DNA from 2 places in the Micromonospora sp. NPDC002575 genome. Region 2 is predicted to be linked to the other one. Evidence: riboswitches for the same ligand, from Rfam matches in the RefSeq annotation. Region 2 holds a riboswitch; the other holds the start of a gene.
The links. A riboswitch is a leader RNA that binds a small molecule or an ion and turns the genes downstream of it on or off. The one in region 2 is predicted to bind cobalamin.
Positions count from the first base shown of each region.

Region 1: linked by a shared signal. The riboswitch ahead of cobN (cobaltochelatase subunit CobN) and the one ahead of ACFYWL_RS14830 (ribonucleoside-diphosphate reductase subunit alpha) in region 2 are both predicted to bind cobalamin.

Region 1 is NZ_JBIARA010000013.1:116,110-119,404, reverse strand. It holds gene ACFYWL_RS20205 (hypothetical protein) at 1-177, shown strand, start outside; gene cpt (chloramphenicol phosphotransferase CPT) at 216-749, opposite strand; cobalamin riboswitch at 1,011-1,140, shown strand; gene cobN (cobaltochelatase subunit CobN) at 1,429-3,295, shown strand, end outside.
Region 2 is NZ_JBIARA010000008.1:136,442-139,736, reverse strand. It holds gene ACFYWL_RS14845 (sigma-70 family RNA polymerase sigma factor) at 1-486, opposite strand, end outside; gene ACFYWL_RS14840 (SDR family oxidoreductase) at 636-1,397, opposite strand; gene ACFYWL_RS14835 (hypothetical protein) at 1,544-1,699, opposite strand; cobalamin riboswitch at 1,822-2,033, shown strand; gene ACFYWL_RS14830 (ribonucleoside-diphosphate reductase subunit alpha) at 2,169-3,295, shown strand, end outside.

The DNA.
Region 1 (3,295 bases), on a different contig from region 2:
ACGGTGATGGCGATCGCCCACGACGGGGAGTGGATCCGGCGGCGGACCGGGTCGCCGCGGGTCGCCGCGAAGATCGCCCAGCGGCACGCCGTGCCGTTGTACGAGGCCGCGCGCACCGGATACCCGGAGCGGATGCGGGCCTGGAACCGGGCGCACCCGGAGCGCCGGTTGCGCTGACCCGCCGGGCGGCGCACCGGCCCGCCGCCCGGCGTCGCTCAGCGCACGCGCGAGGCGATGGCCCGCGCGCAGTCGAGAGACTCGGCGCGGCTGGTGTCGACCTCGACGTCGTAGCGGACCCCCTCGTGCACGGTCTCGGCCTGTGCCGCCGCCATCCCGATCACCCGGTCGCCCCGGGCGACCTCCCGGCCCGCCGCGACCGCCGAGGGGCACCGCACCCCGGCCCACAGCACCTCGACGTCGGCCAGGTAGCCGCCGAGGCGCTCCTGGGAGGCGCCGCCACCGAGGAAGACCTCGTCCAGGATGATCCGTGCCCCGGCGCCCGCCATCGCGGCGATGCCGACCAGCCAGGCGTGCTGCACGGCGAGGAAGTCCTCGCCGACGTCGACCTCGCCCCGCTGGCCGAACGTCAGCCCGGACGGGGAGCCCAGCATGGCCGGCGGCAGCCGGTCGATCAGGTCGTCCACGCCGAAACTGATCCACGGGTGCGGCAGGATGCGCTGGAGGCACCGGACGATCGCGGACTTGCCCGAACTGGAGCCGCCGTTGAGCACGATGACCTGCGTCGCCACCTGATCGGATGCCTTTCGCGCGATTCCCGTCCCGCGCCAGCGGGAGATGATCGGAATCAGCCTAACCAGCCCGAGGGCCGGCCGGCAGGAAAGGGTGCGCGAAACGACCCCCAGCCATCGGCGTACGACATTTGCCCTCACCGCATCCGATTCCCGATGCAATTGTCGTTCATCGATGTGGTTCGGGGCTGTGGGCGGCCGGTGGTCCGGCGTTGACCGGCGGCGGTCGGGTGTGGCAGCATTCGCGGCCTGACGGCAGTGAAGGAAGCCGGTGCGATTCCGGCGCGGTCCCGCCACTGTCACCGGGGAGCGATCCCCCCTCGTGAGTCACGACCGTGTGTCTGCGGTTGGAAGGCCGGGGGTGAGCGTCGATCCGGGAGCCAGGATACTTCGGCCGTCGGAGCGACCCCAGGGCGTGGACACCCGAGGAGGACCCGATGACGCACGGCGTCTCGCACATCGACGACCATCGTCGCCGCCTGCTGGCGCGCGACAGCCTGCCCGCGCCCCGTCGCCGCACCTGAGCCCGCGCACCGCGTACCGCGTCATGCTGCGTCCCCGGCGCTCCGGCCGCCGCCGGTGAGCCGGCCGCAGGCCCGCCGCACCCGCTGAACCCGCGCCCATGCCTGCCCGCAGGCGGCCCACCCGCCGCCCCGTGCGTCACTCTCCGGAGCCTTCCGTGCGCATCCTGCTGCTGTCCACCGCCGACACCGACCTGCTCGCCGCCCGGGCCAGCGGCGTCGGCTACCGGCTGGCCAACCCCGCCCGCGTCGCCGCCGACGCCGTGCCGGCGCTGCTCGACGGCGTCGACCTCGCCGTCGTACGGCTGCTCGGCGGCCGGCAGGCGTGGCCGGACGGCCTCGCGGCCGTGCTCGGCTCCGGGGTGCCCACGGTCGTCCTCGGCGGCGAGGCGGTCCCCGACGCCGAGCTGATGGCCGCGTCCACCGTGGCCTCCGGGGTGGCCACCGAAGCGCTGGCGTACCTGGTCGAGGGCGGTCCGGGCAACCTCGCCGAGCTGGCCCGGTTCCTCTCCGACACGGTGCTGCTCACCGGCGAGGGCTTCGCCCCGCCCGCGCCCACCCCCGGGCACGGCGTCCACGGCGAGCGCCCGCACAAGCCCGAGCGGCCGACCGTCGGGATCGTCTTCTACCGGGCGCACGCCCTCGCCGGGAACACCGCCTTCGTCGACGCCCTCGCCGACGCGGTCGACGCCGCCGGGGCGAACCCCCTGCCGATCTTCTGCGGCTCGCTGCGCGGGCTCGCCCCCGGCGACGGGCCGCTGGAGCTGTTCGCCCGCTGCGACGCCCTCGTCGTCACCGTGCTGGCCGCCGGCGGGACGGTGGCCGCCGACGCCTCCGGCGGGGGCGACGACGACGCCTGGGACGTCGGCGCGCTCGCCGCCCTCGACGTGCCGATCGTGCAGGCGCTCTGCCTCACCAGCACCCGCGAGCAGTGGGCCGGCAGCGACGCCGGGCTGTCCCCGCTGGACGCCGCCATGCAGGTGGCCATCCCCGAGTTCGACGGCCGGATCGTCACCGTGCCGTTCTCGTTCAAGCGGATCGACGCCGACGGGCTGTCGGTCTACGAGCCCGACCCCGAGCGGGCCGCCCGGGTCGCCGGGATCGCCGCGCGCCAGGCCCGGCTGCGGCACGTGCCCCACGCCGACAAGCGGCTGGCGATCGTGCTCAGCTCCTATCCGACGAAGCACTCCCGGGTCGGCAACGCCGTCGGCCTGGACACCCCGGCCTCGGCGGTGCGGCTGCTCGCCGCGCTCGCCGACGCCGGCTACCACCTCGGCGGCCGGCCCGTGCCCGACGACGGGGACGCGCTCATCCACGCCCTGATCGCCGCCGGCGGCCACGACGTGGAGTGGCTCACCCCCGCGCAGCTCGCCGCCGCCGACGCCCGGGTGCCGCAGGCGAGCTACCGGCGCTGGTTCGACGCGCTCCCGGCCGCGCTGCGCGAACGGATCCGCGAGCACTGGGGCGAGCCGCCCGGCGAGCTGTACGTCGACGACGGCCACGTCGTGCTCGCCGGCCTGCGGCTGGGCAACGTGCTGCTGGCGATCCAGCCGCCGCGCGGGTTCGGCGAGAACCCGATCGCCATCTACCACGACCCCGACCTGCCGCCCAGCCACCACTACCTCGCCGCGTACCGCTGGCTGGCCGCGCCCGAGGCCGACGGCGGGTTCGGCGCGGACGCCGTGGTGCACCTCGGCAAGCACGGCACCCTGGAATGGCTGCCCGGCAAGGGCCTCGGCCTGGCCGCCGACTGCGCCCCCGACGCCGTCCTGGGCGACCTGCCGCTGGTGTACCCGTTCATCGTCAACGATCCCGGCGAGGGCACCCAGGCCAAGCGTCGCGCCCACGCCGTCGTCGTCGACCACCTCGTGCCGCCGATGGCCCGCGCCGAGACGTACGGCGACCTGGCGAAGCTCGAACAGCTCCTCGACGAGTACGCCACCGTGCAGGCCCTCGACCCGGCGAAGGTCCCGACGGTGCGGGCCCAGATCTGGGACCTGGTGCGCGCCGCCGAGCTGCACCACG
Region 2 (3,295 bases):
GACGCGGGAGCGCACGGTGCCGACCGGGACGCCCAGGTCGGCGGCGATCTCGTGGGCCGTGCGGTCGCGGAAGTAGACCTCGTGCAGCACGCGGCGGTGGCCGGCGCTGAGCCGGCCGACCGCGTCCCGCAGCGCCTGGTTCGCGATCGCGGTGTCGGCGGTGTCGTCGCCGGTCGCGCCGCACTCCTGGTCCGTCTGCGTGGCGACTTCGACCGGGCGGGCCTGCCGCCGTCGGGCCTCGTCGATGACGAGCCGCCGGGCGACGGTGAACAGCCAGCGTCGCCTTCGGCCGTCGCTGTCGGGCGGCAGCGAGTCGAGGTGACGCCACGCCCGCAGCAGGGTCTCCTGGATGACGTCCTCGGCGGTCTGCCGGTGGCTGTTGGTCAGGCCGTGGACGAACCGGGTCAGTGGCGTGCCGTGCGCGGCGAGCAGCTCACGGATGCGGATGTCGGTGTCGGTGTCGGTGTCGTTGGCCAGGCAGGTCACAGGGCGGTCCAATCACTCGGGCGGCACGGCTGCCGGGAATGACGTCAGGAATGCCGGCCGACGTGTTGGTGACGATGTGGCGCGGCGGTCCGGCCCCGCACGCGCGGGGCCGGACCGGCGGACCGCGCCGCACCGCGCGGTCCGGTCGATCACCTCGCCTGGTCGAGCCAGAGGGCGTCGGGGCCGGCGGGGAAGCGCAGCTGGCCGGTGGTGTCGTGGACGGCCCGCCACACCGTCTCGGCGACATCGCTCTCCCGGGTGAACAGGTCCTGGTTGACGAAGCCGCCGAGGGCCTTCTTCGCGAAGGGCTCGTAGGGCGCCGGGACCAACCCCTCCAGCGAGGTGGTGACGTCGATGTTGTTCGTGGCACCGGCGGCGAAGTTCGTCGTCAGGCAGGCGCCCGGCTCGACGGTCCTGGCCCGCACGCCGAACTCCGCGAGCTCCAGGGCGAGGGACGCGGTGAACCCCTCGATGGCCATCTTGCTGGCCTTGTAGACGGCCGAGAGCGGCATGTGGCCGAGCACCACGCTGGAGGTCACGTTGACCACGACGCCGGACCCGCGCTCGCGGAACTGCGGCAGCACCGCCTGGGTGGTCGCCATCACCCCGAAGGTGTTGGTCTCGAAGATCTCCCGGACCCGGGCCATGGGCGTGCCCTCGAAGACGCCGATCAGCCCGATGCCGGCGTTGTTGACCAGGGCGTCGATGGGCCCCGCCGCGGCGAACGCGGCGGTGATCGTGTCGGGCCTGGTCACGTCGAGCTCCAGGACGCGGAGCCGGTCCGACTCGGGCAGGACGTCCGCGCGCGGCGTCCGCATGGTGGCGATGACGTTCCACCCCTGCGCGAGAAAGTGCCGGGCGGTCTCCCGCCCGTATCCGGAGGAGGCGCCGGTGATGAGGATCGTCTGCATGGCGTGAATGCTCCTGTCGCCCGTTCGAGTGGTTGCCGCACCAATGCTGTGCGGTGGCCGGGGGAGTCACATCTGTCATTCGACTTCCCGATCCGGCCGCCGCCGGGGCGGGCGACTTAGGTGCCGCCCCGGCGGCTGGCGTCCGGCTACGACGGCAGGGCGCCGATCTGTCGCATGATGGTCAGCCGGTCCGGCAGCGCCACGAGGTCGCCGTCCGCGACCAGCTCGACGAGGGGGTGTCGCAGGTCGGGCATGCCGGCGAAGAACGCGTCGCCGAACTCCTTCACGCCCTGCCGGTCCATTTCGCCTTCCCGGCCGCCCGCGGCTCGCTTTGCCGCTCACCTGGCGCGAGTGTGGAGTTACGCTGCGCGGCGACTCGCCCGACCCATCATCTGGTGTTGCCATCTTCGCCTTGTGCCCATATATGGTGTCACCCGTAGCTGGTTCGGCCATCGGTCCACGGTGGTCGAGGCAAGAGGGAACCCGGTGTGAGTCCGGGGCTGCCCCGCAGCGGTGAGTGGGAACGACCGCCGTCAACGAAGCACTGGGCCCGGCCGGGCCTGGGAAGCGACGGCCAGTAGGCATCGAGCACGACGCCCGCGAGTCCGAAGACCTGCCAGCGTGCCGCACGCGACGCGTGCGGCGGTCGAAGGCCGCGTGGGACGGCCGACGCCATCAGCCGGCAGCGGCGGCGAAGTGTGCCACCGCGGGTGGCCGGCGGCGTCCTCCCGCGCGCCCTCGACCTCGGGGACGGGCGTCAGGAGGACGAACATGAGCGGGACGCGGGAGCTGGCGGGGCCGGAGCAACGCCGGCACGTCATGCAGGTGCGGAAGCGAGACGGCGACACCGAGCCGGTGGACGTCAACAAGATCGTCAAGGCGGTCGAGCGCTGGGTCGCCGACCTGGACGAGGTCGATCCGTTGCGGGTGGCGACGAGGACGATCAGCGGCCTGTACGACGGGGCGACCACCGCCGAGCTGGACAAGCTGTCGATCCAGACGGCCGCGGAGCTGATCGGCGAGGAGCCGCAGTACTCGAAGCTGGCGGCCCGGCTGCTGGCCGCGTACGTGGCCGAGGAGGTCCGCGGGCAGGAGGTCGACAGCTTCAGCCAGTCCATCCGGTACGCCCACGGCCTCGGCCTGATCGGCGACGACACGGCCGCGTTCGTGGCCGCGCACGCCCGCGAGCTGGACGACGCCGTCGACCCGGCCGGTGACCTGCGGTTCGAGTACTTCGGCCTGCGCACGGTCGCGGACCGTTACCTGCTGCGGCACCCGCGGACCCGGCTGGTGGTGGAGACGCCGCAGTACTGGCTGCTGCGGGTGGCCTGCGGGCTGTCGCAGACGGCGGGGGAGGCGGTCGACTTCTACCGGCTGATGTCCAGCCTGGCGTACCTGCCGAGCTCGCCGACGCTGTTCAACTCCGGCACCCGGCACACCCAGATGTCGTCGTGCTTCCTGGTCGACTCGCCGCGCGACGAGCTCGACTCGATCTACGAGCGTTACCACCAGGTGGCGAAGCTGTCGAAGTTCTCCGGCGGCATCGGCATCTCCTGGTCGCGGGTGCGGGGCCGGGGCGCGCTGATCCGGGGCACCAACGGGCGCTCGAACGGGATCGTGCCGTTCCTCAAGACGCTCGACGCCGGGGTGGCGGCGGTCAACCAGGGCGGGCGGCGCAAGGGCGCGGCCTGTGTCTACCTGGAGCCGTGGCACCCGGACGTCGAGGAGTTCCTGGAGCTGCGGGACAACACCGGCGAGGAGTCCCGGCGTACCCACAACCTGAACCTGGCCAACTGGATCCCCGACGAGTTCATGCGCCGGGTCGAGGCCGACGGCGACTGGTCGCTGATCGACCCGTCCGACGCCCCCGAGCTGCCCGACCTCTACGGCGAGGCGTT